Regions from separate parts of the Isoptericola sp. NPDC019482 genome, predicted to be linked through region 3. Evidence: predicted binding sites of a transcription regulator. Region 3 holds the regulator's gene; each other region holds the start of a gene.
The links. The regulator LexA, encoded in region 3, represses DNA repair genes until DNA is damaged. The targets are predictions, from matches to a motif close to TCGAACANNTGTTCGA.
Positions count from the first base shown of each region.

Region 1: uvrA (excinuclease ABC subunit UvrA) is a predicted target of LexA. The motif match lies at 7,247-7,262, and genes of this name have one in related genera.
Region 2: ABZ493_RS01355 (DUF222 domain-containing protein) is a predicted target of LexA. The motif match lies at 1,430-1,445, and genes of this name have one in related genera.

Region 1 is NZ_JBEYBQ010000010.1:34,469-45,048, reverse strand. Features, by position in the region: gene ABZ493_RS09285 (carbohydrate ABC transporter permease) at 60-938, opposite strand; gene ABZ493_RS09280 (sugar ABC transporter permease) at 956-1,978, opposite strand; gene ngcE (N-acetylglucosamine/diacetylchitobiose ABC transporter substrate-binding protein) at 1,975-3,345, opposite strand; gene ABZ493_RS09270 (OsmC family protein) at 3,682-4,185, opposite strand; gene uvrA (excinuclease ABC subunit UvrA) at 4,203-7,217, opposite strand; gene ABZ493_RS09260 (YciI family protein) at 7,357-7,653, shown strand; gene ABZ493_RS09255 (TerC family protein) at 7,721-8,842, opposite strand; gene ABZ493_RS09250 (TerC family protein) at 8,839-9,858, opposite strand; gene uvrB (excinuclease ABC subunit UvrB) at 10,074-10,580, opposite strand, start outside.
Region 2 is NZ_JBEYBQ010000001.1:291,963-302,542, forward strand. Features, by position in the region: gene ABZ493_RS01350 (recombinase family protein) at 1-121, opposite strand, end outside; gene ABZ493_RS01355 (DUF222 domain-containing protein) at 7-1,380, opposite strand; gene ABZ493_RS01360 (S66 peptidase family protein) at 1,556-2,596, shown strand; gene ABZ493_RS01365 (hypothetical protein) at 2,627-3,283, shown strand; gene ABZ493_RS01370 (isocitrate lyase/phosphoenolpyruvate mutase family protein) at 3,293-4,099, opposite strand; gene ABZ493_RS01375 (DUF202 domain-containing protein) at 4,199-4,561, shown strand; gene ABZ493_RS01380 (DUF202 domain-containing protein) at 4,577-4,930, shown strand; gene ABZ493_RS01385 (Pr6Pr family membrane protein) at 4,968-5,606, shown strand; gene ABZ493_RS01390 (alkyl sulfatase dimerization domain-containing protein) at 5,596-7,482, opposite strand; gene ABZ493_RS01395 (alkyl sulfatase dimerization domain-containing protein) at 7,580-9,466, opposite strand; gene ABZ493_RS01400 (solute carrier family 23 protein) at 9,512-10,580, opposite strand, start outside.
Region 3 is NZ_JBEYBQ010000004.1:14,676-25,255, forward strand. Features, by position in the region: gene ABZ493_RS04425 (SpoIIE family protein phosphatase) at 1-1,136, opposite strand, end outside; gene ABZ493_RS04430 (AAA family ATPase) at 1,307-3,616, shown strand; gene serA (phosphoglycerate dehydrogenase) at 3,739-4,977, shown strand; gene ABZ493_RS04440 (DUF5302 domain-containing protein) at 5,055-5,237, opposite strand; gene nrdR (transcriptional regulator NrdR) at 5,361-5,843, opposite strand; gene ABZ493_RS04450 (LysM peptidoglycan-binding domain-containing protein) at 5,946-6,284, opposite strand; gene lexA (transcriptional repressor LexA) at 6,516-7,349, shown strand; gene ABZ493_RS04460 (L-lactate dehydrogenase) at 7,398-8,357, opposite strand; gene ABZ493_RS04465 (ATP-dependent DNA helicase) at 8,367-10,436, opposite strand; gene hflX (GTPase HflX) at 10,531-10,580, opposite strand, start outside.

The DNA.
Region 1 (10,580 bases), on a different contig from region 3:
CCTAGGTCAGGCCACCGACGGTCCCGGTCGCCGGCCGCGGCCCCCACGCCGCTCGCGACCTACTTCATCGTGCCCGCCGAGACCGAACCCTGGAGCTGGCGCTGGAAGATCAGGTAGGCGATCAGCACCGGCACGATCGTCACCACCACGGCCGCGAACATCGCGCCGAAGTCCACCGCGTACCCCGCCGACGAGACGAACGCCGCCAGCCGTTGGGAGAGCACGTAGTTCTCCTGCGCCGGGTTCAGCGCGATCGGCAGGATGAACTGGTTCCACAGGCCGAGGAAGTTGAAGATCGCCACGGAGGCCATGCCGGGCGTCGCCATCGGCAGCATCACCTGGAAGAACGTGCGCCAGTTCCCCGCGCCGTCGATCGCCGCGGCCTCGGCGATGTCGTCCGGCAGCCCACGGAAGAACGCGTAGAGGAAGAACACCGTGAACGGCAGCGCGAACGCGACGTAGACGACGATCAGGCCCGGTAGCGTGCCGAGCAGCCCGGCGTTCTGGAGCACGAAGAACAGCGGCACGATCGCGAGGAAGACCGGGAACGTCAGCCCGGCCAGCATCAGGTAGTAGATCGCCCGCCGCCCGGGGAACTCGAAGCGGGCCAGCACGTAGGCGCACATCGCCCCGAGCAGCATGACGAGCACCAGCGCCGTCCCGACCACGATGATCGTGTTGACGAAGGCGCGGCCGATCTGGGCGTCCACCCACGCGTTCTGGTAGTTCGTGAACGACCACTCGGACGGCAGCGAGAACGGCGACGCGAAGATCTCCGAGCTCGTCTTGAAGGACCCGATGAACACCCAGATCATCGGCGCGATGACGAGGCCGCACCAGATCACGAGGACGGTGTGCGAGACCCCCGCCGCGACGCGGTCGCCACGACCGGCCGTGCGGGCCCGGGTGGGCACGGCGGCGCGTGCCGTGCGCGGCATCGCCTGGGCGTGGGCAGTCATCCCCGACCCCTCTCGTTGCGACCGCCGGCGAGGCGGTTCACGGTGAACACCAGCGCGGCGAACACCAGGGTGACGATCGCCATCGCGACGCCCATGGCGCTGGCGTAGCCGAACTTCCCCTCCGTGAAGGCCGAGCGGAACAGCTGCTGGGACATGACGAGGGTGGAGTTGTCCGGGCCACCCTGCGGGTTGAGCGCCTGCACGTAGACGAACAGGTCGAGGGCGATGATCCCCAGGTAGATGAAGGCGGTCTGCACGTTGTCCCTGATGAGCGGCAGCGTGATGGACCACGACGTCCGCCACCGACCGGCCCCGTCGATCCGCGCGGCCTCGTAGATCTCCGACGGGACGCCCTTGATCGCCGCGATGAACAGCAGCATGTAGAAGCCGACGAAGCCCCATACGACGACGAACATCGTCACCGGCATCGCCGTGCCCACGTTCCCCAGCCAGGCGAACGACTCGAACCGGTCGAGCCCCAGCCCGGTGAGGACCCCGTTGACGAGTCCGTTGCTCGGGTCGAGGATCAGGCGCCACATGATGCCCACCGCGATCGCCGGGATGACATACGGGAAGAGCGACACCACCCGGTAGAAGCCCGACCCGCGGACCCCGCGGACCTGGCCCCTGCCCGACCCGCCCACCGTGATGAGGATCGCGAACGTGAGCGCGATGGCGATGGTGACGAGCGGGATGAACAGGCCGAACATCACGCTGTTGCCGACGGCGTTGACGAACCGCGGGTCCTGCAGCAGCGTGGTGAAGTTCGCCAGCCCCACGACGTCGAACTCGGTCGTGAAGCCGGACCAGTCGGTGAGCGCGTAGAACGCGGCCTGGACGAACGGCCAGATCACGAAGACCAGGAAGAGCGCGAGCGGAAGGCCGAGGAAGACGACGAAGAAGCTCACGGTGTCGAACGACCAGCCGCCCGGCCGCCCCCTGCGGGGCCCGCGTCCGGGCCCCGCAGCGGCTCCCTCGCCGGCGGGCAGGACCTGCCCGGCGCCGGGGATGGCGGTCATGACACCTCGATCTTGTCGATCGTGTCGTCGTTGGCGATACGGTCCGTGATCGCCTGCAGCTCCTTGGTGAGGTCCGCGACCGACTTCTTGCCGTCGAGGAAGGAGTTCCAGATCGGAAGCTGCTCCTGGTTCATGCCGTAGGTGTTGACGAAGTTGAACGTGAAGATGTCGGTCCCGGCGGCGCTGAGCATGTCGGTCTGCGACACCAGCGCCGTCGAGCCGAACCCGTCGGCGGGGACGATGTCCTTGACGATGGTCGGGGCCAGCTTCGTCTTGGAGAAGTTCGTCGCCGACTCCTTGGAGAGCATGACCCGCAGGAGCTCCTTGCCCCCGGCGACGCTCTTGGCCTGCGAGGGCACGATGAACGGTTCGCCGGCCGTCGAGTGCAGCGCCGTGGCCGGCATGGCCGGGCTCGCGGTGACCGAGAAGCTCGGGACGCCCTTCATCTGGAAGTCCGCCGCCGTCTGGTCCTTCATCTCGTTCTCGATCCAGGACCCCGACGGGTAGAGCAGCGCCTCCTGCTTGTTGCTCCACTGCGCCTGGGCCGCGGTGAACTGCGTGCCCGACCCGCCGGGCTTGAAGTACCCGGCGTCGACGATCTCCTTCATGATCGTGAAGGTGGCCTGGAGCGCGTCGTTCGACCAGCAGTCGGGCTCGAGGTTCTCGAGCGCGAGCCGGACCTCGTCGCCGCCCTCCTTGATGGCCGACTCGATCGCGAGGGTCTGGTAGTAGGTCGCGGCCTCGGTGCCCCAGAGGAACAGGTACTTGCCGGCCTTCTTCGCCTCGGCGCCGAGCGCCTTGGCCTCCTCCCACGTGGCCGGAGGGGTCCAGCCGTTCTTCTCGAAGAGGCTGCCCGAGTACCAGACCCCGTAGACCGTGAGCACGTAGTTGAGGGCCGCGAACTTGTCCCCGTAGGTGCCCGGCGCGAGGACGCCCTCGTACAGCGTGTCGCGGATGGTCGTTCCCTCGACGTTGGGCGCGTCGATGATGTCCGTGAGGTCCTCGAGCTGGTCGAGGATCGTGTTGAACCCGATCGACTGCGCGCCCGAGTTGTCCACGAGGTCGGGCGGGTTGCCGCCGACGAACCGCGGCTGCAGCTCCGTGGCGATCTGCGTCGAGGGCGAGACCTTCGCGGTCGAGCCGGCGTGCAGCCCGGCGAGCACCGTCCCGGCGAACTCGACGTAGTCGACGCCGTAGCCACCGTCGAAGATCACCGCGTCGATCGTGGTGTTCTCAGCCATGCCGAAAGGGTTCTTCGCGTCCATCTCGCCGCCCGGAGCGGCGCTGGTCGCCTCCTCGCCGCCTCCCCCGCCCGTGGCGCACGCCGCGAGGGGAAGGCCGAGCGGGACGGCGGCCGCCGTGAACATCACGGCGCGGAGCACCGACCGACGGGAGGGCTGGGGGGTGATGTTGCTCTGGTCAGTGGTGAAGTTGCTGGTCATCGTCGTTGATGCCCTTCGTGTCAGGGTGCGTCCGAAGGCGCCCCGTCAACCGTGCTGCTCTGCCCGCTCGGGCCCTGCGCCGACCTCCTCGTCTCGCGCCACGGTGAGCCGTTGCGGCGGGTTCCGCACCGCTCACGGAAATATCTCCCATCCACCACGGGGATGGAGTGGAAAATATTCATGCGAGGTCGCCACGTCAACAGCCGACACGACAGTGTGACCGGACTGGTATAGATCACCCGCTCGGGTGCGGGTGGCCCCTTACGCGGCGGGTGTGGCGAGGCGGACCGGCGCCGGCTCCACGAGCACGGAGAAGTTCACCGAACGGGCGATGAAGCACAGGGCGTGCGCACGGTGGTGGAGCGCCGCGACGGCCTCGTCCGTCGCGTCCGGGCCGGCGTCGACGGTGACGCGCGGACGCAGTGTCACGTCGGTGAACTGGCCCTCGCCGCGCGACTCCACCCGCATCGTGCCGGTCGTCTCGTCCACGTACTCGCGGACCACGAGACCGTGCTCGGCGGCGAGGTGCAGGAACCACAGCATGTGGCACTGCGCGAGGCTCGCGACGAACAGCTCCTCCGGGTTGTGCCGGGCGGGGTCCCCGCGGAACGCCGGGTCGGCGCTGCCGAGCAGCGGCGGCTTGCCGGCCACGACCACCGTGTGGTCCCGCGAGTACGACGTGTACGACGTCGTCCCCGGCCCGCCACCGGGGTCGGCGGCGTCGGGCCAGGCGACGGTCACGGCGTAGTTGTGGTGCGCACCCATGGCCACACGCTAGGGCGTCAGGCGGCGCTGCGCTTACCGGGACGCTTCGGCGTGTCCTTCCCCTTCGCCGCCGACTTCCCCGCGCCCTTCGCCGCACCCTTGGCCGAGCTCCGCGCGCGGGGCGCGGAGGACGCCGACGTCGCGGCGGCCGACCGCGCCCGGGCGGGCGGCGCCGCGGTCGGGACGGCCGGGTGCTCCTGGAGGATCGGGGCGAGGAACTGGCCCGTGTGGCTGGCCTCGACCCGCGCGACCTCCTCGGGTGTGCCCTCGGCCACGACCGTCCCGCCGCCGGAGCCGCCCTCCGGCCCCATGTCGACGATCCAGTCGGCGCTCTTGATGACGTCGAGGTTGTGCTCGATGACGAGCACGGTGTTGCCCTTCTCCACCAGCGACTGCAGCACGCCGAGCAGCTTGCGGATGTCCTCGAAGTGCAGGCCCGTGGTCGGCTCGTCCAGCACGTAGATGGTGCGGCCCGTGGAGCGCTTCTGCAGCTCGCTCGCGAGCTTGACCCGCTGCGCCTCACCGCCCGAGAGCGTCGGCGCCGGCTGCCCGAGGCGGACGTAGCCGAGGCCGACCTCGACGAGCGTGGTGAGGTAGCGCGAGATCGCCGGGAAGGCGGCGAAGAACTCCGCGGCCTCCTCGATCGGCATGTCCAGGACGTCCGCGACCGTCTTGCCCTTGAAGTGCACCTCGAGGGTCTCGCGGTTGTACCGCGCCCCGTGGCACACCTCGCACGGCACGTAGACGTCGGGCAGGAAGTTCATCTCGATCTTCAGCGTGCCGTCGCCGGCGCACGCCTCGCAGCGGCCGCCCTTGACGTTGAAGGAGAACCGCCCCGGGCCGTAACCCCGGACCTTCGCCTCCTCGGTCTCCGCGAAGATCTTGCGGATCCGGTCCCACACGCCCGTGTAGGTGGCCGGGTTGGACCGCGGCGTGCGCCCGATCGGCCCCTGGTCGACGTGCACCACCTTGTCGAGCTGGTCCACCCCGGTGACCCGGGTGTGCCGGCCCGCCACCTGGCGCGCACCGTTGAGCTCGTTGGCGAGCACGGTGTGCAGGATCGAGTTGACGAGCGTCGACTTGCCGGAGCCCGAGACACCGGTGACCGCGGTGAGCACCCCGAGCGGGAACGACACGTCGATCCCCCGCAGGTTGTTCTCCCGGGCGCCGACGACCGTGACCTTCCGGCCCGGGTCGGTCGCACGACGCTCCGCAGGGAGCGCGATGCTGCGCCGGCCCGAGAGGTAGGCGCCCGTCATCGAGCCCTCGGCCTCGAGGAGCCCGGCGTAGTCGCCCGAGTGCACGACGCGGCCGCCGTGCTCCCCCGCCCCGGGGCCGACGTCGACGATCCAGTCCGCAGCGCGGATGGTGTCCTCGTCGTGCTCCACGACGATCAGCGTGTTGCCGAGGTCCCGCAGGCGGGTCAGCGTCTCGATGAGGCGACGGTTGTCGCGCTGGTGCAGGCCGATCGACGGCTCGTCCAGCACGTACAGCACCCCGACCAGGCCGGAGCCGATCTGGGTCGCGAGCCGGATGCGCTGGGCCTCGCCGCCCGACAGGGTGCCCGCCGGGCGCTCGAGGGACAGGTAGTGCAGGCCGACGTCGACGAGGAAGCCGAGCCGGGCGTGGATCTCCTTGAGCACCTCGGCCGCGATGGCCCGCTCGCGCTCACCCAGCTCGAGCCCGTCGAGGAAGTGCTTGGCCTGGTCGATCGGCAGGCGGCACACGTCCCAGATCGACTTGCCGCCGACGGTGACCGCGAGGACCTCGGGCTTGAGCCGCGCCCCCGAGCACACGGGGCACGGGACCTCGCGCATGTAGGCCTCGTACTTCTCCTTCGACCAGTCGGACTCGGTCTCCCGGTGCCGCCGCTCGAGGAACGTCACCGCGCCCTCGAAGCCGGTGGAGTACTGCCGCTCGCGTCCCCACCGGTTCTTGTACCGCACGTGCACCTGGTGGTTGCGGCCGAACAGGATCGCGTCGCGGGCGCGCTGCGGCAGCGCGCGCCACGGCGCGTCCATGGAGAAGCTCATCTCCTCCGCCAGGGCGGTGAGCACGCGCTCGAAGTACTCGGACGACGTCTGCGCCCACGGCACGACGGCGCCGTCGCGGAGGCTCTTCTCCTCGTCCGGCACGACGAGGTCGGGGTCGACCTCGAGGCGGAAGCCGATGCCGGTGCACTCCGGGCAGGCGCCGTACGGCGCGTTGAAGGAGAAGGTGCGCGGCTCGATCTCGTCGAGCGCGAGCGGGTGGTCGTTGGGGCACGCCCGCTTCTCGGAGAACTTGCGCACCCGGTCGAGGTCGTCGATGTCGGCGTCGACGAGCTCGACCATGACCAGGCCGCCCGCGAGCCGCAGGGCGGTCTCGACCGAGTCGGTGAGGCGGCGCTGGACGCCGTCGCGCGAGACGAGACGGTCGACGACGACCTCGATGTCGTGCTTGAGCTTCTTCTCGAGGCTGGGCGGGCTCGTCAGCTGCACGACCTCGCCGTCGACCCGCGCCCGGGCGAAGCCCTGCGTCTGCAGCTCGGCGAACAGGTCGGCGTACTCACCCTTGCGCCCGCGCACGACGGGGGCGAGCACCTGGTAGCGCGTGCCCTCCGGCAGCTCGAGCAGCTTGTCGACGATCTGCTGCGGCGTCTGCGAGCGGACCGGCTCCCCGCACACGGGGCAGTGCTGCGTGCCCGCGCGCGCGAAGAGCAGGCGGAGGTAGTCGTAGACCTCGGTGATCGTGCCGACCGTCGACCGCGGGTTGCGGTTGGTCGACTTCTGGTCGATCGACACCGCGGGCGACAGACCCTCGATGAAGTCGACGTCGGGCTTGTCCATCTGGCCGAGGAACTGGCGTGCGTACGCGGAGAGCGACTCCACGTAGCGCCGCTGCCCCTCGGCGAAGATCGTGTCGAACGCCAGGGAGGACTTCCCCGAGCCGGACAACCCGGTGAAGACGATCAGCTCGTCGCGCGGGAGGTCGAGCTCGATGTTGCGCAGATTGTGCTCGCGGGCGCCGGAGATGACGAGGCGGTTGCTCACCCCGGCATCCTACGTCGGGGCGCCGACATTCGTACAGGCGTTCTATGCCCTTTCGAGGCCTTTTCGGCTGCCTGACCGGTCACACCCGGGATGCTGGACGTCTGCTGCCCGCGACCGCCCGGGGTGCTTGGATACGGCCATGTCCGTCTTCGCCGTCACGTACGTCTATGTCACTGACCCCGACCGCCTCGCGGAGGTCCGGCCCGAGCACCGGGAGTTCCTCCGGGGCCTGCACGAGGACGGCGCGCTGCGCGTGTCCGGCCCGCTGCCCGCGACGCCGGACGGCGAGCCCGGCGGTGCGCTCCTGCTGGTCGAGGCGGAGGACGCGACCGGCGCCCTCGAGCTGCTCGCGGCCGACCCGATGCGCCGCGAGGGGCTCGTCGCGCACCGCGCCGCGCGCGAGTTCGTGCCGGTGATCGGCGGCTTCGCCGCCTGACGCCGAGCCCTGACGATGCGCGCGGGCCCCGGACGGCGCGCCGTCCGGGGCCCGCGCGCTCGCGTCGTCAGCGGCCCGAGGCCTCCGGCCCGGAGGACGCGGTCGTGGAGCCGGGCTCCGCCGTCACGTCCTGTGCCACCGGCGCCTGCGTCGTCGACGACGCCGCACCCGCTGCGTCCGCCGCGCCCGCCGACGCCCCGTCCTTCGCGGCGACCGCGGCGGTCCGCCGCGTCTTCGCCAGGCTGGCGACGGTCGCGATCGCGATCGAGCCGAGGATCACGGCGAGGGACAGCCAGATCGGGATCTCGGGCGCCCAGGCGACGTGCTCGCCCCCGTTGATGAACGGGAGCGTGTTGGTGTGCAGCGCCTCGAGGATGAGCTTGACGCCGATGAACCCGAGGATGACCGCCAGGGCGATCGGCAGGTAGACCAGCCGCTCGAGCAGGCCGCCGAGCAGGAAGTAGAGCTGCCGCAGGCCCATGAGGGCGAAGATGTTCGCGGTGAAGACGATGAACGGGTCCTTGGTCAGCCCGAAGATCGCGGGGATGGAGTCGAGAGCGAACAGCAGGTCGGTCGAGCCGATCGCCACGAACACCACGAGCATCGGGGTGAACAGCTTCTTGCCGTCGACCACCGTGCGCACCTTCGCGCCGTCGTACTCCTGGCTCACCGGCAGCACGCGCCGCAGGAGCCGGATCGCGACGTTCTCCTTGAACTCCTCCTCGTCGTCGTCCCCGGCCACCAGCTTGATCGCCGTGTAGATGAGGAACGCACCGAAGAGGTAGAAGACCCAGACGAACTGCTCGAGGATCGCGGCGCCCGCGAGGATGAACGCCCCGCGCAGCACCAGCGCGATGATGATGCCGACCATCAGCACCATCTGCTGGTGCTTCTTCGGCACCGCGAACCGCGACATGATGATGACGAAGACGAAGAGGTTGTCCACGCTCAGGGAGTACTCCGTGAGCCAGCCGGCGTAGAACTCGCCGGCTGGGGCGGTGCCGCCGACCGCGAGCATGATCAGCCCGAACACCAGCGCCAGGGCGACGTAGAAGCCGACCCACAGGCCGCTCTCCTTCATGCTCGGCACGTGGGGGCGCCTGCCGACGATGGCGAGGTCGACGGCGAGCAGGAGGATCAGCGCCGCGAGCGACGCCCACTCGAACCAGACCGGCAGCTCGTGGATCATGCGTCTCCTTCGGAGGTGGATGTCGGCGCGGCGAGGGCACGGGCCCGACGGTCACGCCGGTCGCGCGCCAGGGAGGCGATCGTCGTGACGGCGAGCACCACCACGATGAAGCCGAGGGACAGCGTCGTCGAGATCTCGGGGATCGCCTCGACGTGGTGCCCGCCGTTGATGAACGGCAGCTCGTTGGTGTGCAGGGCGTGGATCACCAGCTTGACACCGATGAAGCCGAGGATCGCCGCGAGGCCGTAGTTGAGGTAGACGAGGCGGTCCAGGAGACCGTCCACGAGGAAGTAGAGCTGCCGCAGGCCGAGCAGGGAGAACGCGTTGGCCGCGAAGACGAGGTACGTCTCCTGCGTGAGACCGAAGATGGCAGGGATGGAGTCGACGGCGAACAGCAGGTCGGCGCTGCCGATCGCGACCATGACGATGAGCATCGGCGTGATGTACCGCTTGCCGTCGATCTTCGCGGTCATCTTGTCGCCGACGTACGTGTCCGTCGTCGGGAAGAGGCGCCGGGTCAGCCGCAGGACGCCGTTCTCGTTCCACTCCTCGTCGTGCCCCGTGCCCGAGCGGGCCTGGGCGATCGCGGTCCAGATGAGGAACGCGCCGAAGATGTAGAAGACCCAGGCGAAGTTCGCGATGATCGCGGCGCCGGCGATGATGAACACCGTGCGCAGCACCAGCGCGATCGTGATGCCGATGAGGAGCACGCGCTGCTGGTACTCGCGGGGCACCCGGAAGCTCGTCATGATCAGGACGAAGACGAACAGGTTGTCGACGCTGAGCGACTTCTCCGTGATGTACCCGGCGAAGTACTCGCCTCCGTACGTCCCGCCCCACACGACCCAGACGATCACGCCGAACACGACCGCGACCGCGACGTAGGCCAGGGACCACGTGGCCGACTCGCGCAGCGTGGGGGCGTGCGGGGTGCGCACGTGGCCGACGTAGTCGACCGCGAGCATCGCGAGGATCACGCCGACGGTGACGATCCAGACCCAGACGGGCACATCCATGGAAACTCCTCCGGTACGTAGCACTGAGCACCGGAGGTCTTCCCCACCCGGAGCGGCTGCGAGCCTGGCGTCCGGGCCGACGAGGCCGGTCCGGCATCTGTGCCGGACGTGATGACGACCTCACCGTGGGCGGGGTACTCCCCTCCAACCCGCACACCTTACATGAGACCCCGGACCCGCCATCCGCGCATGTCACGACGGGATCCCCGGCCCGCTCAGGCCGTCGCGGCCTGCATCTGCCGCAGCTCCTTCTTCAGCCCGCCGATCTCGTCGCGGAGGCGTGCCGCGACCTCGAACTGCAGCTCCGCGGCGGCGGCGTGCATCTGGTCGCTGAGCTCCTGGATGAGCTCCGCGAGCTCGCCCGCGGCGGCCCCGGCGAGCCGGTTGCCGGTGGTGGCGCCCTCCTTGGGCGAGCCCGGCACGGGCGCGCGGCCCTTGCCCTGCGCGGACGCGGGAGCCTTGCGGTACCCGCCGGAGAGCAGCTCCTGCGTGTCGATGTCCTCGCGGGCGAGCATGTCCGTGACGTCCGCGATCTTCTTGCGCAGCGGCTGCGGGTCGATCCCGTGCTCGGTGTTGTACGCCACCTGCTTCGCGCGCCGGCGGTCCGTCTCGTCGAGGGCGTACCGCATGGCCGGCGTGATCTTGTCCGCGTACATGTGCACCTGGCCGGTGACGTTGCGCGCCGCGCGGCCGATCGTCTGGATGAGCGAGCGCTCCGAGCG
Region 2 (10,580 bases), on a different contig from region 3:
CTTCGATCAGCGCCGTGCAGCGCCGCACCTGACGGTCGATGCCGTCCGCGTTGTCCTTGCTCTGCCGCCCGTAGACCGCCGCCCGGCGGGGCTGCTGCGACCCCGAATCCATGTATGCCATAAGACAACTTTACGGTGGCGGCGGCACACGTGGGCCAGGTTGTCCGCGGTCGTCCGTCCGCCGTCGGCCCACGCGACGGTGTGGTCGAGGTCGCAGCGTGGTGCCGGGCGGGTGCAGCCGGGGAAACGGCAGGTGCTGTCACGCGCCTCGAGGTACGTGCGCAGCGCTGCCGGGACGGCGTACGTGCCGGGGTCGGCGGACAGCAGCTCGCCCGACACCGGGTCGACCAGCAGGCGACGCAGCGACGGCGCCCGGGCGGTGAGGAGTGTCGCGACGTCGGGGTCGATCGCGCCGTGGCCCGTCAGCTCGGCGGGGTCGTCCGAGCGGCCGAGCAGTGTCATGACGGGCACGGTGATCTGGACGCGAGGGACGATCCTGCGGGCATGGTCGGCGAGGTTCGGCACGTGGCCGTCCGCCGGTTCTGTCGTCGTGACCGGGTCGAGGTCGCTCGTGGGCTCGGCGCCGGACAGCAGGAGGGCGGTGTACGCGTCGGCGCGGAGCTGGGACAGCGTGCGTGGATCTCCGGCGTCGCGGGCGGTGCGGGCGGCGGTGGTCAGCCGGTCGTGGGCCGCGTGGGCGGTCGTGGCGGGCAGGTAGGCGCTGAGCCAGGCCATGCCGTCGGAGGCGGGGTCGACGAACACGCCGCGCTTCGCCGCCGCCCTCGCGTGCCGCAGCGTGAAGGGTTCGGGGTGGGCGCGGTCGCGGGCGCGGCGCAGGAACGACCGGAACTGGGCCGGTGTCGTCGTCGCGGCCCGGGGGAGCGCCTCGGCCTGGACGGCGGCCTGGGCCTGGGCGTCGGGGAGGTCGGCGAGCGTGTCGGCCATCGCCGTGGCGTGGCGGGCTCCGATGCGGCCGTGGCAGAGCTCGGCGAGCGTGGCGGAGCCTGCCGAGGTCAGGGTTCGCGCGGTCTCGAGGAGGTGGTCGGCCTGCCGTTCGGAGACGCGCAGCGTGGTCGCGACGTCTGCGACGAACGCGCGCCGGGCCAGCTCGTGCTGCCGGGAGGTACCGGCGTTTAGCACGCGCAGCTGCTCGCCCGCCAGCAGGTCGGGCTCGCACCGGACCACCGCGCGGCGCGCCCGCTCGACGGCCAGGAGCTTCTCGCCCTCCAGCGCGTTGATCCGTGACTGGAGCCGCTCCACGTCGTCGAGCGCGGCCGAGACGTCGTGCACCGTCGTGGGGCCGGCCGGTGAGAGCACGTCGTCCCACGGCGTGGTGACGACCGGTAGGTCGTCGATCGCGACGTCCAGCTCCGCGGCCATCGTCGTCACCTCCTCACCGTCGAGCGAGAGCCTGTGCTCGAGCCGTTGCTCGAACACGTGTTCGACCCTAGCGGAGCGGCGTGGCCCCACACCAGGGCCGAGGTGCGCCTGTGGAAAACCGGCAGGCCACCGGAAACGCGTTGCCGGCGGCCTCGGCGTCGGGCACAGTCCGGCCATGACGATCCGCTACCCGCGCCCCCTTCGTCCCGGCGACACGATCGGCGTCACCGCGCCGTCGTCGGGCGTCGAGCCGCCGCTCCATCGACGCCTGCTCCACGCGGCCGACGTCGTGCGGGCGAAGGGCTACGACGTGCGGGTCGGCGAGACGCCCACGCGCGGCGGCATCGTCAGCGCGCCGGCGGACGTGCGGGCCGCCGAGCTCAGCGCGATGCTCACGGACCCGGGGGTGCGCGCCGTCGTGCCGCCGTGGGGCGGCGAGCTCGCCACGGACCTGCTGGGCCGGCTCGACTGGGAGGCGTTCGCCGCCGACCCGACGTGGCTGGTCGGTTTCTCGGACACCTCCACGCTCCAGCTGCCGCTGACCCTGCGCACGGGCGTCGCGACCCTGCACGGTCAGAACCTCATGGACACCCCGTACGACGTGCCTGCCGGTGTCCTGGGCTGGTGGGACGTCGCCGCCTCGGCCCAGCCGGGCGAGGCGCTGGTGCAGCGCTCGCCGCGACGGTTCCGGTCCCACGGTTGGGACGACTACGAGAACGAGCCCGAGGTGTCGACGTGGACGCTCGACGCCGAGGGCTCGTGGCTGCGCCTCGACGGCGTGGACCCGGCCGCCCCGGTGGACGTCCAGGGCCGGCTGGTCGGCGGCTGCCTGGAGACCGTCTCGCTGCTGGCGGGCACGCCGTTCGGCGACGTGCGGGCGTTCGCCGCGGAGCATGCGCCGGAGGGCCTGGTCGTCTACCTCGACGTCCTCGAGTGGGAGGCGCTCGAGGTCGGCCGGGCCCTGTGGGCGATGCGCCACGCGGGCTGGTTCGACGCCGCGAGCGCGGTGCTGGTGAGCCGCACGCACGCCCCGGACTCGGACGGCTTCACCCAGCACGACGCCGTCCGCGACGCGCTCGGCGACCTCGACATCCCCCTGCTGGCCGAGGTCGAGTGCGGGCACCTGCCGCCGTACCTGGCCCTGGTGAACGGCGCGCTCGCGCGCGTGCAGCACGGGCCCGAGGAGTCGGTGATCACCCAGCGACTCGTGCCCTGACCACGGGCCGGCGGGCGCTACGGTGTCGCCGTGACCCTCGCGCTGCTCGGCGACCACCGTGACCACACCAGCCACCGCGAGCTCGACGCCCTCGTCCCGCGGCTCGCGGACGAGCTCGGCGTGGAGGCGGTGTGGGTGCCGACCGACGCGCCGTTCGACGTCGCGGACCACGACGGCGTGTGGCTCGTGCCCGGCTCGCCCTACGCCGACGAGGCGGCCGTGCTGCGCGCGATCACCGCGGCCCGCGAGGGCGGCGTCCCGTTCCTCGGCACGTGCGCGGGGATGCAGTACGCGGTCGTGGAGCTGGTGCGCCACGTGCTCGGCGCCTCGGCGAGCCACGCGGAGTCCGACGGCGAGGCGGACGACAACGTCGTGGCGCCGCTCGCGTGCTCGTTGTACGGCGAGGAGCGGCTCGTGACGCCGGTGGCGGGCACGCGGTTCGCCTCGTGGGTGGGCGAGCCGTTCCCCGGGATGCACTTCTGCGGGTACGCGCCCACGCCGGAGGCGGTCCGGGCGCTGGAGGCGGCGGGCGTCGTCGTGGGGGCGGTCGCGGACGACGCCGGGGCCGAGGTGCTCGAGCTCGTCGACCACCCGTTCTTCGTGGTCAGCCTCTTCCAGCCGCACATCGGCGCGTCGGCCGGGGAGCCGATCCACCCGCTGGTGCGGGCGTTCGCCGCCGCGCTCTGAGCCGCGCCGTCAGCCCTGGAACGCGCGCGGCATGACGTCGCGCGCCGGGCCGGTGCGGTCGAGGAACCCGACCCCGCCGGCCTGGAGCTCGCGGGCGGCGTCGACGAGGGCGGACAGGGCGTTCCACGCGAACGTGCCGCCGACGGAGATCCGTGCCACCCCGGCGTCGGCCAGCTCCTGCGGCGTGGGGCCGCCGGCGACGAGCAGAGCGTTGACGGGGCGGTCCACCTCGCGGCAGACGGTCGCGATCGCGGCGGCGTCGCGCAGGCCCGGCGCGTACAGCACGTCGGCGCCGGCCTCCTGGTAGGCCTGCAGCCGCGCGATCGTGTCGGCGAGGTCGTCGCGGCCGTACAGGTGGTTCTCGCAGCGGGCGGTGAGCACCAGGTCGCCCGCCGCCTCGGCCGCGGCGGCCACGCGCTCGACGGCGAGGCCCCGGTCGTACATCGGCTCGTCGTCCCGGCCGGTGGCGTCCTCCACGGAGGCGCCGGCCACACCGGTGCGGCGGGTGTCGGCGACGGTGCGGGCGACGTCGGCGGGGGAGTCCGCGAAGCCGTTCTCCAGGTCGGCGCTCACGGGGACGTCGACGGCGGCCACGAGCACCGCGGCGTGCGCGAGCGTCTCGTCCCGCGTCGCGCCGCCGTCGGGCCGCCCGAGCGTCGCGGCGAACCCGCTGCTCGTCGTCGCGACGGCGGCGAAGCCGAGCGCGGCGAGGATCCGCGCAGACCCGGCGTCCCACGCGTTCGGCAGCAGCAGCGGGTCGCCCGGGCGGTGCAGGGTGAGGAACGCGGCACGGGCGTCGGGCGCGGCGGTGGTCATGGGCCGACGCTAGCGACGGCCACCGACGACCACCCGACGGCGCGGCGCTCGGGGTCCCGCCCGCGCCCGACGGCCTCGTCCTGGCTAGGCTCGGGCCTCGTGAGCCGCGAACGCTTCCCCCGGTGGGTGTACGAGAGGGGCACGGAGCCCGACCCGCGGTTCTCCCTGGCCAACGAACGCACCATCCTCGCGTGGCTCCGCACCGCGCTGGGACTCATCGCGGGCGGCACGGCGCTCGAGGCGCTGGACCTGCCGATGGAGCCGCACCTGCGCCTCGCGTCCGCGATCGTGCTGCTCGTGGCGGGCGCCGTCGTCCCGGTCGCGGCGGCGGTCGAGTGGGCCCGCTCCGAGCGGGCGATGCGCGAGCACGGCCCGCTCCCCGGCGCGATCACCGGGTTCGTGCTGGTCCTGACCATCACCGTCGTGGGCATCCTCGTGCTGCTCGCCCTGCTGCTGTACTGACCTGACGGCGCCGACATGACCGACCGAACCGACCCGCCCCTCGTCGGCCCCGAGCGCGACCGCGGCCTTCAGGTCGAGCGCACCGCGCTGGCCTGGCGCCGCACGCTCCTGTCGTTCACCGCGGCGTGCGCGGTGGCCTGGCAGACGCTGCCCGGCGTCGACGGCGAGACGTCGTTCCTGCTGGCGGCAGCGGTCGGGCTGGTGCTCACGCCCCCGCTGTGGTGGTTCGCCAAGCGGCACGCGCGCCACACGCACCGGCACCTCGACACGGCCGAGCCCCGCCTGCGGCACGGGCGCCGGATCGTGGTGATGTGCGCGGGCACGGCCCTGCTCGGGCTGGCCGGGCTGGTCGCGGTCGTCGTCTTCTGACGGCGGGCGAGCGCGCGGAGTCTGGTTCACTACCGCCATGTTCGTGATCGTGGGCCTGTTCCGGCTCCTCGTCGTCGCGCTCGGGCTCGTCGGCACGCGCGCCATCTGGCGCGACGGCGACGTCGACGGGTTCGTCTACTTCACCAACCTCACCAGCTTTCTCGCGGTGGCGGTGTTCGGCTGGGCCGCGGTCACGACGCTGCTGCGCCGGGAGCCGCCGCCGGTGTGGGCGAAGGGGCTGGTGACGCTCGCCGCGGCCATCACCGGCCTGGTCGCGTGGCTGGTCCTCGCGCCGGAGTCGCCGGACGCGCCGGCCGTGTTCCTCGGGCTCACCGACGGTCAGGTGGAGCACCGCGCGCTGCCGATCGCCGTCGTGCTCGACTTCCTCCTGCTCGACCCGCACCGCCGCGCCCGCCTGCGGGACGCGGGGCTGTGGATGCTCTTCCCCGTGCTGTACTTCGGCGCGATCCTGCTGCGCGGGCAGCTCAGCCCGGGCAGCGCGTACCCCTACGGGTTCATCGACCTGGACGCCCTCGGGTGGGGCGGGCTGGGGCTCAACCTGGTGCTGTACGGCGGCGCGTTCTACGTCCTGGGCCTGCTCATCGTCGCCGTCGACCGGGTGCTCCCCGCCCGCCCCCTCCTGGGGAGGGTCGGAGCCCCTCAGCTCACGGCGTGACGATGTCGAAGTCCGGGTCGCCCGGGTCGAGGATGCCGTGCACCTTCGCCAGCGCGTCCGTGTCGCCGCCGACCTCGATGCCGGCGGCGGCGAGGCGGGCCGGGTCCAGGCCGCCCGCCAGCGCGGGCAGGTTCGCGCGCGACGTCGTGATGGTCACGTCGGCGTCGTCTCGCTGGGGCCTGGCGCTGTACGTGAGGGCGCCGTTGGCGAGCCGCAACCGGTAGCGGGCGTCCGCGTCCGTGAGCACGACGTCGGCGGTGACCCGGTGGTCCCAGGCCTTCGGGCCGTCGATCTGGATCGCGAGTGCGTCGAACAGCATCTCGGGGGAGAGGTGCGCGACGATGTCCGCCGACGCCGTCTGCGTGGGGGTGCCGAAGTTCCCCTCCCGCAGCTCGGTCGCGCCGGAGAGGTACACCGACCGCCAGGTGCCGTTCTCCGCGCCGTACCCGAGCTGCTCGAACGTGTCGGCGAGCAGCTCCTTCGCGCCGGCGTGGTCGGGCTGGGCGAACACGACGTGGCTCAGCACCTCGGCCACCCAGCGGAAGTCGCCGGCGTCGTACGACGCGCGCGCCTTCTCCACCACGGCGTCTGCGCCGCCCATGAACTCCACGTACCGCTTGCCCTGCTCGACGGGCGGGTGCTGCCACAGGTGCGCGGGGTTGCCGTCGTACCAGCCCATGTACCGCTGGTAGATCGCCTTGATGTTGTGGCTGACCGAGCCGTAGTACCCGCGGGCGTGCCAGGCGTTCTCCAGCGCCGGGGGCAGCGGCAGCTGCTCGGCGATCTCGGAGCCGACGAAGCCCTTGTTCAGCAGGCGCAGCGTCTGGTCGTGCAGGTAGGCGTACAGGTCCCGCTGCGTGCCCAGGTACTCGACGATCCGCGCGTTGCCCCAGGTGGGCCAGTGGTGCGAGGCGAACACGGTCTCGACGTCGGCGCCGAACAGGTCGATCGTCTCGGTGAGGTAGTTCGCCCAGGCGTGCGGGTCGCGCACGACGGCGCCGCGCAGGGTGAGCAGGTTGTGCAGCGTGTGCGTCGCGTCCTCGGCCGTGCACAGCGCCCGGTGGTCCGGGAACCAGATGAGCATCTCCGCCGGGGCCTCGGTGCCGGGCGCCATCTGGAAGACCATGCGCACGTCGTCGACGGTCTCCTCCTGCCCGGTGTGCGTGATGTCGAGGGTCGGGGAGATGAGCGTGACGGTGCCGGTGGACGTCGTCTGGCCGAGGCCGGCGCCGACCTGTCCCTGCGGGCCGCGGGCGAGCGCCGCGCCGTACATGTAGCCGGCGCGGCGGCTCATGGCGGTGCCGGCATAGACGTTCTCGGCCACGGCCGGCTCGGTGAACCCGGCCGGGGCGACCACGGGCACGCGGCCGGCGTCGACGTCCTCCTGCGTGGTGACGCCCTTGACGCCGCCGAAGTGGTCCACGTGGCAGTGGGTGTAGATGATCCCCGTGACCGGCCGGTCGCCGCGGTGCTCGCGGTACAGGGCGAGCGCGGCGGCGGCGGTCTCGGTGGAGATGAGCGGGTCGAGCACGATGACGCCCGTCGTGCCCTCGATGAACGTCACGTTCGACAGGTCGAAGCCGCGCACCTGGTAGATGCCCTCGACCACCTCGAACAGGCCCTGCTCCGCGACCAGCTTCGACTGCCGCCACAGGCTCGGGTTGACGGTGTCCGGGGCGTCGCCGGCGAGGAAGCCGTAGGTGTCGTTGTCCCAGACGACCGTGCCGTCGGGCTTCGTGACGGCGTTCGGCGTGCGCCGCCCGAGGAGGCCCCGGGCCGCGTCGTCGAAGTCCTGGGTGTCGGAGAAGGGGAGCGTGCCGAGGAGCTCCGCCTGCTGCTCTGCGATGGCCGGGGTGGCTGGCTTCGGAGAAGACATACCCGCAGGCTGCCAGCAGGGCATCGTCAGCGCACGGCGAACGGACGGGCCCGGTCGAGGGTTCCGGGACGTGCCCGGAACCCTCGACCGGTGGTGCTCAGGGCGTGACGATCGAGAAGTTCTTGTCGCCCGGGTCGAGGACGGCGGTGAGGCGGCCGAGCGCGGTGGCGTCGCCCGTCACCTCGATGCCTGCGGCGGCCAGCGCCTCGGGGTTCCCTGCCGCCAGCGCCGGCAGGGCCGCGCGCCGCGACGTGATGGTCGCGTCCGCATCACCCTGCTGGGGGGCGGCGCTGTAGGACAGGACGCCGTTCGTGAGCCACACGCGGTAGCGCTGGTCCGTGTCGGAGACCACGACGTCGATGGCGACCGTGACGTCCCACGCGGCCGGGCCGTTCACCTGGATCGCGAGGGCGTCGAACAGCATCTCGGGGGAGAGGTTGGCGATGACGTCCGGGGCGTTCGTCTCCGTCGGCGTCCCGAACTGGCCGTCGCGCAGCTCGGTGGCGCCGGACAGGTAGAAGTCGCGCCAGGTGCCGTTCTCGGAGCCGTAGCCGAGCTGCTCGTACGTGTCGGCCAGCAGCTCGCGGGCGGCGGCGTGGTCCGGCTCGGCGAAGACCGCGTGGTTCGCGGCCTCCGCGGCCCAACGGAAGTCGCCCGCGTCGAACGCCTCGCGGGCGTTCGTGACGAGCGCGTCGACGCCGCCGGCGAGCTTCGCGTAGCGCTTCGCCCGCTCGACCGGGGTGTGCTCCCACAGGTGCGCCGGGTTGCCGTCGAACCAGCCCAGGTACCGCTGGTAGATCGCCTTGACGTTGTGGCTGACGGAGCCGTAGTAGCCGCGCGCGTTCCACGCGTTCTCGAGCGCCGGCGGGAGGGTGATCTCCTCGGCGATCTCCGGGCCCGTGAGGCCCTTGTTGAGCAGGCGCAACGTCTGGTCGTGCAGGTAGGCGTAGATGTCGCGCTGGTTCTGCAGGAACGTCACGACCCGCTCGCGGCCCCACGTGGGCCAGTGGTGCGAGGCGAACACGACCTCGACGTCGCCGCCGAACAGGTCGATCGTCTCCGTGAGGTAGTGCGCCCACGCGTGCGGGTCGCGCACGACGGCGCCGCGGAGGGTCAGCAGGTTGTGCAGCGTGTGGGTGGCGTCCTCGGCGGCGCACAGGGCGTGGAAGTCGGGCAGGTAGATGAGCATCTCGGCCGGCGCCTCGGTGCCGGGCGCCATCTGGAAGACCAGCCGGACGCCGTCGACGACCTCCTCGTGCCCCGTCGTCGAGACGAGGTCGGTCGGCTCGATGAGCGACACCTCGCCGGTCGAGATCGTCTGCCCGAGCCCGGCACCCACCTGCCCCTGCGGGCCGCGGGCGAGCGCGGCCCCGTACATGTAGGCCGCGCGGCGGTTCATCGCGACGCCCGCGTACACGTTCTCCGACACGGCGTGCTCGAGGAAGCCCTCGGGCGCGAAGATCCGCACCCTCCCGGAGTCCACGTCCTCCTGGGAGACGAACCCCTTGGTGCCGCCGAAGTGGTCGGCGTGCGAGTGCGTGTAGATGATCGCGCTGACCGGCCGGTCGCCGCGGTGCTCACGGTAGAGCGCGAGGGCGGCGGCACCCGTCTCGTTGGACAGCAGGGTGTCGATGACGATCACGCCCGTGTCGCCCTCGATGATCGTGGTGTTCGACAGGTCCATGCCGCGCACCTGGTAGATGCCGGGCACCACCTCGAACAGGCCCTCGACCGCGCTCAGCTGCGACTGCCGCCACAGGCTCGGGTTCACGGTGTCCGGGGCCTCGCCGTCGAGGAAGGCGTAGGTGTCGTTGTCCCACACGACGTCGCCGGCGGCGTTCGGCACCGCGTTCGGCGTGCGCCGGGCGACCAGCCCGCGCGTCGCGTCCTCGAAGTCCTGCCGGTCGGAGAACGGGAGGGTGTCGCGGACCGCCTGCTGCTGGGCGGCGATGGTGGGCGTGGCTGGCTTCGGTGCGGTAGGCATGGCGCCACGATGGCACCGCGGGTCCGGTCGCGCGCGGCGAGGGGGTCAGCCCTCGGCGGACGCCCCGCGCCGGGCCCGACGCCGCTCGGCGATCTCGTAGGCCTCGCGCACGGACCCCAGCAGCGTGTCGCCGCTCGGGACGACGGAGTCGTGCAGCCGCCCGCTCACTCCGCCGGTCTCGAACCGCTTCCGCAGGTCGTCGGGCACCCCGCACACGACGACGTCGACGCCGTGGTCGTGCCAGCGGTCCAGCAGCCGGTCCAGGGACTTGAGGAACGTGGTCGACGGGATGCCCGCGGAGCCGCGCAGCGAGATCACCAGGGCGGCGTCGTGGGTGTGCGCGGTGTGCGGCCACTCCTCCTCGAGGCGGTTCACCTCGGCGAAGAACCCGGTGCCCACGTAGTGCAGCACCGTGGTGCGGCCGCTGGGCAGGTCGGCGGGGGCGTCCTCGACCCGGAAGTCGCGGTCGCCGGTCGGGACGAGCTGCACCAGGCGGCCCCGCTTGGCGGCCTGCACCGCGAACAGCACGATGGACAGCGCGGCGCCGAGGAAGATCGCCTGCTGCAGCGGCAGCTGCGTGGTGGCCGCGAACGTCACGACGAGCGCCGCCGCGGACAGCCACGACGTGCGGAAGACGAGCACGATGTCGGCCCACCGCCCGACGATGAGCTCGCCGCCGATGACGAGCAGCAGGCCCCCGATGACCGCCATGGGGATCTCGCCGGCCAGCGGGCCCAGCAGCAGCACCAGCACGATGAGCCACACGCCCGCGAAGATGCCGGCCCAGCGCGTCTGCGCGCCGCCGCTCGTCGCGACGCCCGTGCGCGAGAGGGACCCGCCGGTGGGCAGCGCGCCGAAGAACCCGCCCGCCACGTTCGCGAGGCCCTGCGCCGTGAAGTCCTTGGAGACGTCCGTGCGCGAGCCGTCCGGGTTCGGCACCGCCGCGCCGATCCCCGCCGCCTGCGCGAGCGCGATGAGCGCGATGGCGAGCCCGCCGGACACGAGCTCCGGCATCGCGCCGGCGTCCGGCAGGGTGAACGGCGGCAGGGAGCGCGGGATGGCGGCGATGTCGCTCACGCGCTCCACGTCGGTGCCCAGCAGCGCGACGACGACG
Region 3 (10,580 bases):
GCGTCCCGGCCCAGCCCGTCCAGCTCCGGGCCGGTCGCGGGACCCGTCGCGTGGCCGAGGGCCGGCGCGACCCGGCCCACCTCGGCCTCCACGAGCCCGTCGGTGTACAGCATGAGCGCGAACGGGCCGTCGAGGTCGATCCGCCGCGGCTCCCACCCGCCGTCGACGGGGACCCCGAGCGCCCGCCCCCGGCCCGTGGGCGGCAGCAGGTCGCAGCGCAGGCCCCCCACGGGGCCGGTGATGAGCAGCGGGGGCAGGTGGCCCGCCAGGTAGAGGTCGACGCGCCCGCGGTCGGGGGCGACCACCACCTGGCAGAGCGTGACGAACACCTCCGGCCGGGCCCGCTCGGTCAGCAGCACCCGCTCCAGGTGCTCCAGGATGCGCTCGGGCGGCGTGCCGGTGAGGACGAGGGTGCGCCAGGCGGTACGCAGGGTCGCGCCGAGCGCCGCCTCGTCGGGGCCGTGGCCGGCGACGTCGCCCACCACGGACAGCACGGACCCGTCCGGCCGCTCCACGGTGTCGAAGAAGTCGCCGCCCAGCAGTCCCCCGCCGCCCGGCAGGTAGCCGACCATCACGGAGATGCGCTCGTCGCCCACGAGGGGCTTGGGGAGCAGCGCGCGCTCGAGCCGCGCGGTCTCCTCCGCGCGCACCGCGCTGCGGTACAGCGCGCGCTGCTGGGCCGCGGACCGGCGCCGCTGGAGCGCGTAGCGCAGTGACCGGCCGAGGAGCCCGGAGTCCGTCTCGCCCTTGACGAGGTAGTCGTCGGCCCCGGCGGCCACCGCCTGCAACCCCTGGTCGCCGCCGGTCAGGCCCGTGAGCACCACGAGGGCCGGGACGTCATGCACGCGCTCGGCGACCTCGCGCAACCGCGACACGGCCGTCAGGCCCACCGCGTCCGGCAGCCCGAGGTCGAGCAGCACGCAGTCGACCCCCGGTGCGCCGCCCGGCCGGGAGAGGGCGTCGACGGCCTCCGCGACGGACCGCGCGCGCCGCAGCACGACCGTGACCTCGGCGTCCTCGAGCAGCTCCGTGACGAGCATCGCGTCCCCGTCGTCGTCCTCGACGAGCAGGACGGTGGCGGTCGCGTCCTCGGCGGGTCCGTCGGACCCGTCTCGCAGGACGTCGCCGCTGCTCATGGGCCTGATCCTAGCCCCGGCCCTCTGCTCCGGGCAGGTGTCGGAGGCTCGGCGCGTCGCCGCCCGGCGCCGGACGGTGCCCGCAGGCGCCCCCGGCATCTGCAATGATGGTCCGCCGCCAGGGCCGCACCGTCGTGAGAGCGCGGCCCGAAGGACGCTGGGGAGGATGCGTGGCAGGCAGGCAGGACGAGCTGGCACGCGAGCAGGAGGTCGTCGACGGCCTCTACGCCCGACTGGACGAGCTGCGACGCGCGACGCGCGACCGGCTCGCGGAGGTCCGGCGCTCGGGGCCGTCGGGGTCGCCGCAGAACCGGAGCGAGCGGGACGCGTTCGCCACCCTCTACGAGGACCGCGTGGCCCAGCTGGACGCCGTCGAGGACCGGCTCGCGTTCGGTCGCCTCGACCTCGACGACGGCGACACCCGCTACGTGGGCCGGCTCGGGCTCGCCGACGCCGAGCACAGGTCGCTCCTCACGGACTGGCGGGCGCCCGCCGCGACGCCCTTCTACCGGGCCACCGCCCTGCACCCGGCGGGCGTCCGCCGCCGCCGGCACCTCGTGACCACGGGGCGCACGGTCACCGGCCTCGAGGACGAGGTGCTCGACCTCGACGCCCTGGCGGACGGGTCCGACGGCGATGACGGCTCCCTCGCCGCGTCGACGCTCTCCGGCGAGGGCGCGCTCCTCGCCTCGCTGGCAGCGCGCCGCACGGGCCGCATGACCGACATCGTCGCGACGATCCAGTCCGAGCAGGACCGCATCATCCGCGCGGACCTCGCCGGCGCGCTCGTCGTGCAGGGCGGCCCCGGCACCGGCAAGACGGCGGTGGCGCTGCACCGCGCCGCCTACCTCCTGTACGCCCACCGGCGCGTGCTCGAGCGCAGCGGCGTCCTCCTGGTGGGCCCGAGCCGCGCGTTCCTGCGCTATATCGACCAGGTGCTGCCCTCCCTCGGCGAGACGGGCGTCGTCGCGACCACCGTCGGGGAGCTGCTGCCCGGTGTCCGGGCCGACATCGCCGACACCCCCGCCGCCACCGAGATCAAGGGGCGGCTGCTCTGGCGGGACGTCGTGCGCCGCGCCGTGCGCGCCCGCGAGCGCGTCCCGGAGCGCGACGTCCGCTTCCGGCTCGAGGGGTACGACCTCGTGGTGCGCCGCCGGGACGTGCGCGACGCGATCGGCCGCGCGCGCCGGACCCACAAGCCGCACAACGAGGCCCGCGCCGCCTTCGTCCGTGACATGCTCGCGCGCCTCGTGGACCAGTACCGCGCTGCGGCCGACGCCGACCTCGCCCCCGAGGACGTCGCGATGGTCACCGAGGACCTGCGCTCGCACCGGGACGTGCGCGTCGCCCTCAACCTCGCCTGGTTCCCGATCACGCCCGAGAAGCTCGTGGCCGACCTCTTCGCCAAGCCGCACCGGCTCGCGGAGGCGGCGCCCGAGCTGTCCGCGAGCGAGCGGGCGGCGCTGCGGCGCGACCCGGACGCCCCCTGGACCGAGGCCGACGTGCCGCTGCTCGACGAGGCCGCCGAGCTGCTCGGCGAGGACGGCTCCATCGCCCGCGCCGAGGCCCGGGCGCGCGCCGCCGAGCGTGCCGCGGAGCTGGAGTACGCCCGCTCCGTGCTCGAGTCCACCGGCGCGGGCGGAGGCCTGGTCGACGCCGAGACGCTGGCCTCCCGGTTCGAGTCCACGGGGCCGCGGCTGACGACGGCGGAGCGCGCCGCGGAGGACCGCACCTGGACGTACGGCCACGTGGTCGTCGACGAGGCGCAGGAGCTGTCGCCCATGGCGTGGCGGATGCTGGTGCGCCGGGTGCCCACGCGATCCATGACGATCGTCGGGGACGTCGCGCAGACGTCGTCCCCCGCGGGCGCCCGGTCGTGGGCCCGCGCGCTGGACCCGGTGCTCGGCGACTCCTGGCGCCTGGAGGAGCTGACGGTCTCCTACCGCACCCCGGCCGCGGTCGCGGACGCGGCGCAGCGGATGGCGGCCGAGGCCGCGCTCCCGGTGTCGCCCCTCACCGCCGCCCGGCAGGTCGACGGCGCGCTCGAGCTCACCCGGGTCACGCCGTCGGGCCCCGCCCGACCGGTGCTCGTCCAGGAGGTCCTGGACCAGGTCGCCGTGCTGGCGGGCAACTTCGTCGGGACCGACGGCGCGGGCCGCGTGGCCGTGATCGCGTCCGCCGACCAGGTCGACGCGCTGCGCGAGGCCGTGGAGTCCGACCTGCCCGGGGCGTTGGGCGCCGAGGAGGCCGCGCGCCTGCTCGGCCAGCGCCCGGAGGACGCCCAGGTGAGCGTGCTCGACCCGCGCGCGGCCAAGGGGCTGGAGTTCGACGCCGTCGTGCTCGTCGAGCCGGCGGCCGTCGCCGCGGGCCCGGGCGGGGCGTCGGACCTGTACGTCGCGATGACCCGCCCCACCCAGCGGCTCGTCGTCGTGCACGAGCAGGCGTTGCCCGCAGGCGTCGTGGAGCTCGCCGCCGCGTGAGGCACGGTGCGACGTGACACCGGACGTGGCACCGGACATAGCACCGGACATGGCACCGGACGTGGCACCGCAACGGTGAGACGCGTTTGTGGGCGCGGCCCCGCACGGCGCACCATGGCCTCGTGCTGCGAGCCCTCCTTCTCGAGAACGTCCACCCCGTCGCTGCCCAGAATCTTCGTGATGCGGGCATCGAGGTCGTCACGCGCCCCGGCGCGCTCGACGAGTCCGAGCTGATCGAGTCCCTCGCGGACTTCCAGATCCTCGGCATCCGGTCCAAGACCACCGTGTCCCGCAAGGTCCTGGAGAGCGTCCCCGGTCTGCAGGCCGTCGGCACCTTCTCCATCGGCACCAACCAGATCGACCTGGACGCCGCCGCCGCCCACGGCGTCGCCGTCTTCAACGCGCCCTACTCCAACACCCGCTCGGTCGTGGAGCTCGCGATCTCCGAGATCATCGCCCTGACGCGCCGCCTCACCGTGCGCGACAAGGCGTTGCACGACGGCGTCTGGGACAAGACCGCGGAGGGCTCGCACGAGGTGCGCGGCCGCACGCTGGGCATCATCGGGTACGGGAACATCGGCTCCCAGCTCTCGGTGCTCGCCGAGAACCTCGGCATGCGGGTCGTCTTCTACGACACCGCCGAGAAGCTCGCCCTCGGCAACGCGCACCGGGTCGAGACGATCGAGGAGCTGCTCGCCGAGGCCGACGCGGTGACGATCCACGTGGACGGCCGACCGGGCAACGCGGGCCTGTTCGGCGCCGACCTGTTCGCCGGCATGAAGCCCGGCGCGGTCTTCCTCAACCTCTCGCGCGGCTTCGTCGTGGACGTCGAGGCCCTGCGGGAGCACATCCTGTCCGGCCACCTCGGCGGCGCGGCCGTGGACGTCTTCCCGACCGAGCCCAAGAAGCGCGGCGACGGCTTCACCTCTCCCCTGCGCGGGCTGCCGAACGTCATCCTCACGCCGCACGTCGGCGGCTCGACGGAGGAGGCCCAGGAGGCGATCGGCGAGTTCGTGTCCAAGAAGCTGCGGGACTTCGTGGCGACGGGCTCCACGACGCTCTCCGTGAACCTCCCCAACCTCCAGCTCGCCAGCACGGGCGTCGGGCGCATCATGCTCCTGCACCGCAACGTGCCCGGGGTCCTCGCGCGCGTGAACCAGGTCTTCGCCGACCACGGCGCGAACATCGAGGCGCAGATGCTCGCCACGCGCGGCGAGATCGGCTACGTGGTGACCGACATCTCCGACGTCACGCAGCGCGGCGCCTCCGCCAAGCTGCAGGCCATGGACTCGACCATCCGGCTGCGCATCCGCGACGCGTTCGAGCGGCCGGAGTTCCCGCCCGGGCCCGCGGCCGGCTGACCGGCACGACGCCTGCTGCCGACGCACGAAGGGCGGCCCCGGATCCCGGGGCCGCCCTTCGCGGTTCGGTCGGTCGTTCAGCCCGACTTGCGGCGGAACATCTTCTGCACCGGCCCGGACGTCTCGGAACCGTGCACCTGGCCGGTGTTGCCGTCCTTGCCGGCGGTCGGGTGGCTGGCGGCGTTCTTCTTCTCCAGCGCTTCCCGGAAGCGCGCCTTCGTGTCCTCGGTGGGCTTTGCTGCCCTGGAGTCGTCCGTCATCGCGGTCACCTCGTCCGTCGGGGTGGGTGTGCGCGTGCGGTCGACCGCACGGCACCTGGTGCCGTCCAGCATGCCGTGCCCCGCCACGCCCCGCCAGGGCATTTCGCCCGGACCGGGCGCGGCTCAGGCCGTCGTGCCGTGCCCGGCGGTGGCGCGCTCGTCGCGCTCGGCCCGGAGCGAGGTGATCGCCGACTCGAAGTCCTCGAGGGACTCGAACGACTGGTAGACGCTGGCGAACCGCAGGTACGCGACCTCGTCCAGCTCCCGCAGAGGGCCGAGGATCGCCAGCCCCACCTCGTTCGCCTCGATCTCGGGACGACCGGACGCGCGCAGCGTCTCCTCGACCTTCTGGGCGAGGACGGCGAGGTCGTCGGAGCTCACGGGCCGGCCCTGGCAGGCCTTGCGGACCCCGGCCACGACCTTGTCCCGGCTGAACGGCTCGGTCACCCCGGACCGCTTGGCCACCGACAGGCTGGCGGTCTCGATCGTGGTGAACCGGCGCTGGCACGCGGGGCACTGGCGCCGGCGACGGATGGACGCGCCGTCGTCAGAGGTCCGCGAGTCGACGACTCGTGAGTCCGCGTGGCGGCAGAACGGGCAGTGCATCGCTGGTCTCCTGCGCTCGGCTCCGGACCGGCGCCCGGCTGCCCGACAAGGTAAGCGGCGGGCGACCGTCCGCGCAAGCAGGATCCTCTCGGCCGCGTGCCGTCAGTCGAGCGGGAGCACCACGACCTGCCCGGTCTGGAGCTCCGCCGACGTCAGCCCGTTGAGGTCACGAAGCTCGGCCACCACGTCGCGCAGGTCTTCGCCGGTGTCCCGCACCTGCTGCGCGTACTGCCAGAGCGTGTCGCCCGGCGCCACCGTCTGGAGCCGCACCTCGACGCCCGCACCTGGGGACTCCGCCACGGCGCGCTGGCCGACCAGCCCGGCGCCGACGAGCACCAGGAGGACGAGCGCCGCGACCACCGCCCGGCCCCGACGGGTGAGCCTGAGGCCCCCGAGCCCGAGGAACCCGTGAGCATCGCTCGTGCTGCGCGCGTCTTGCATCGTCCTGCCTCCGTCCACGTGGTGCCGTCCGTCGAACACTCGTTCGTCGAACACCTGTACGTCGAACTGCTGTACTAGGTGTACCACGTCGGGGCGACACGGTCGAGGCCTGATCGAACAGATGTTTGATGTCGGACGGGAACTGGCCTAGAGTGGCGGCAGCGCGATGGAAGGTTTGTCGGATTTCATCGGCCCGCCCGCGGGCCGCGCCCCTGGAGGACGGAGTACGCGATGACCAGCGGACGGGACCAGGCCCCGGCGTCCACGACGACGGCGACGTCATGGGCGACCCAGGACGAGACCCCCGAGGACGCGGCCGTGCCGGTGACGGCAGCCGGCACCTCGACGACCGCGCTGGCGTCGGTGAGCGAGCTCTCGCCGTCGTCCGACCGGCTCACGCCGCGCCAGCGGCGCGTGCTCGAGACCATCCGCAGCTCGGTCGAGGCGCGTGGCTACCCGCCCACCATGCGTGAGATCGGCGAGGCCGTCGGCCTGGCGAGCCCCTCCTCCGTCAAGCACCAGCTCACCACGCTCGAGCGCAAGGGCTACCTGCGCCGCGACCCCAACCGGCCCCGCGCGATCGAGGTCGTCGACCCCGAGGCGCCCGCGACCGTCGAGTCCGCGGGCGGCGACGGGGCGCCCGGCTTCGTCGCGGGGTCGCTCGCCGCGTCCGACGCGCAGCCGGCCCAGGCGCCGTCCTACGTCCCGCTGGTCGGCCGCATCGCCGCCGGCGGGCCCATCCTCGCCGAGCAGGTCGTCGAGGACGTCTTCCCGCTCCCCCGGCAGGTCGTCGGCGACGGCGACCTGTTCCTGCTCAAGGTCGCCGGCGACTCGATGGTCGACGCCGCCATCTGCGACGGCGACTGGGTCGTCGTGCGCAGCCAGCCCGTCGCGGAGAACGGCGAGGTCGTCGCCGCGATGATCGACGGCGAGGCCACGGTCAAGACGTTCAAGCAGGCCGACGGGCACACCTGGCTGCTGCCGCAGAACGCCGCCTACTCCCCCATCCAGGGCGACGAGGCACAGGTGCTCGGCCGGGTCGTGGCCGTGCTGCGCAGCCTCTGATCTGGCACGGCCCGCCCGGTGGGCCGCGCCAGGTCGTGACGGGTCGGGTCAGAAGCCGAGCCGGTGCTGCACGGCCCGCATGCTCTCGGCCGACGCGCGCAGGCCGGCGATCTCGTCGTCCGACAGCGGCGTGTCGATCGTCTCGGCCACGCCTCGTCGGCCGACGAGGGACGGCACCGACAGGCAGACGTCGCTGATGCCGTAGAAGTCGTCGAGGCGCGAGGACACGTTCATCACGCGGTGCTCGTCGTTGAGGACCGCCTCGATGATCCGGGTCGCCGCCAGGCCGACCGCGTAGTTGGTCGCCCCCTTGCCTGCGATGACCCGGTAGGCGGACTCGACGACGTCGGTCGCGATGCGCTCCCGGGCGGGGGTGTCGAGCGCCGGGTGGCCCCGGAAGGGCCGCCAGTCCAGCAGGGGCACGCCGGCGATCGTGGCCGAGCTCCACAGCACGATCTCGGAGTCGCCGTGCTCGCCCGCGATGCTCGCGTGCACGTTGCCCACGGCGACCCCGCAGTGGCGGGCCAGCGCGTCGCGCAGCCGCGACGAGTCGAGGACGGTGCCGCTGCCGAACACCCGGCCCCGCGGCAGGCCGCTGATCTCCTGGGCGGCGTACGTGACGACGTCCACGGGGTTGGTGACCATGAGGAACACTGCGTCGGGGGCCACCTCGAGGAGGCCCGGCAGGATCGACCGCGTGAGGCCGACGGTCGCCTCGGCCAGGTCGAGGCGGCTCTGTCCCGGCTTCTGCTTGGCCCCCGCCGTCACCGCGACGATGTCGGCGCCGCGGCACACCTCGACGTCGTCGGACCCGTCGATCTCGGCCTGGGGGATGAACATGCCCCCGTGCCGGAGGTCGAGCACCTCGGCCTCCACCTTCGCGCGGTTGACGTCCAGAAGCGCGACGGACCGGGCCGCTCCCCGGGCCAGCGCCGCGTACGCGAGGGTGGAACCCACTGCGCCCGCTCCGACGATCGCGAGCTTGGTCGTCCTGCGTGTCTCGTCCACGGCCACACGCTATGTGTCGAGCCGCCGGAGCGCAGCGCGGACGAGGTCCCCGTCGGTGGTCGGCCAGAAGTCCGGCATGGAGCGGGTGAGGAAGGAGCCGTAGCGGGCGGTCGCGAGCCGGGGGTCGAGGACGGCGACGACGCCGCGGTCCTCCCCCGTGCGCACGAGCCTGCCGGCGCCCTGCGCCAGCAGCAGGGCGGCGTGCGTGGCAGAGACCTGCATGAACCCGTTGCCGCCTGCCTGCTCCACGGAGCGGGCGCGGGCCGCCTTCACCGGGTCGTCCGGACGGGGGAACGGGATCCGGTCCACGAGCACCAGCTGGCAGCTCGGCCCCGGGACGTCCACGCCCTGCCACAGGGAGAGCGTGCCGAACAGGCAGGTCGCCGGGTCGTCGGCGAACGCCTTGACGAGCGTCGGAAGCTGGTCGTCGCCCTGGCACAGCACGGGCACGTCCAGCCGCTCGCGCATCGCCTCCGCCGCGGCCTGGGCCGCCCGGCGGGAGGAGAACAGCCCGAGGGTCCGCCCTCCGGCGGCCTCGATCAGTCCGGCGATCTCGTCGAGCTGGGCGTCCGTGGTCGGCTCCCGCCCCGGCGCGGGCAGGTGCCGCGCGACGTAGAGGATTCCCTGGCGCGGGTAGTCGAAGGGGCTGCCGACGTCCAGCCCGGACCAGTCCGCCGTCTCGTCGGAACCACCCGAGCCGGCGAGGCCGAGCGACCGCGCCACCGGGTCGAACGTGCCGCCGAGCGTGAGGGTGGCCGACGTGAACACACCGGTCGCCTCGCCCAGCAGGTGGGCGCGGATGAGCCCCGCCACCGCCAGCGGCGCGGCGTGCAGGCGCGTGACGCCGTCACCGGCCCACGGCGCGTTCTCCGGCGGGCGCGAGCACCACAGCACGTCCGCCGTCGTGTCCTCGGCCGCCATCCGCTCCGCGACCTCGAAGAGCTGCAGGACGGCGGACTGCGCCATCTTCATGCCGGCGTCCGGCGCCTCCTGGCCCTTGGCCCCGCCCTGAGGCTTGAGCCGCGTGAGGAGCTCGCGCGCGGCGTCCCGCACGGCGCCCACGGCGGCGCGCAGCTCGTCCGGGAGGCCGAGCGGGAACCGCTCCGCGGGCGCGGTGGCGAGCAGGCTGCCCAGCCGCTGGGAGGCGGCGTCGAGCGCCTCGGTCTCGGTGCCGCCGTGCCGGCGCGCGAGGCGGGCCGCGTGCTCCACCACCGTCAGCGACAGGTCGACGGTGGCGGCGGCCGTCACCCGCTCGGCCAGCTCGTGCGCCTCGTCGACGACGACGGCGTCGTGCTCGGGCAGGACGCCCGGGTTCCCGGAGACGGCGATGCCGAGCATGGCGTGGTTGGTGACGACGACGTCGGCGTCGCGTGCCGCGGCGCGGGCCCGCTCGGGGAAGCACTCCGCGAGGAGCGGGCAACGCTGGCCGAGGCACTCCAGGGCGGTCACGGACACCTGGCGCCAGGCCTTGTCGGGGACGCCGGGCACGAGGTCGTCCCGGTCTCCGGTGTCGGTCTCGTCGGCCCAGGAGTGCAGGCGGCGCACGTGGTCGGCCAGCGTCGCGGTGTCGTCCGCCCGCCCGCCGCGCCGGGGAGGCCCGGGCGGGCCCGGAGGCGCCGGGTGCTGCTCGGCTCCCGCCCCCTCGCCGGGTCCGGGGTCGGCGGGCAGGTCGAAGAGCGTCGCGCCCTCGACCGGGTAGCCGCCGGTCACCTTGTGCTTGCACAGGTAGTTGTGCCAGCCCTTGAGGAGGGCCACCTTGGGCGCGCGGGGCAGCTTCGGCCCCACGGTCTCGGCGACCAGCGGCAGGTCGCGCGTCACCACCTGGCGCTGCAGGGCGAGCGTGGCGGTGGAGACGATGACCCGCTTGCCGTCGACGACCGCGTGCCGCACGGCCGGGACGAGGTAGGCGAGCGACTTGCCGGTCCCCGTACCCGCCTGGACCAGGAGGTGCCGGCCGTCGTCGACCGCCTCCGCCACGGCCTCGGCCATGCGGCGCTGGCCCTCCCGGCGTCCACCGCCGAGGGCCCCCACCGCCAGGTCGAGGAGCTGCGGGGCGTCGGGGGCGTCGGCGGAGGTCACCCGTCGATCCTAGGGCGCGTCACCGACCCTCCCCGGCGTCCGCCCACAGCCCGCTCCGGCGGCGACCCGCCGGCGCACGGCGCCGCCACGGGCGTCAGCCCGCGACAGCGGCCGCCTTGAGGTCGGCCGCGAGCGCCTCGTCCA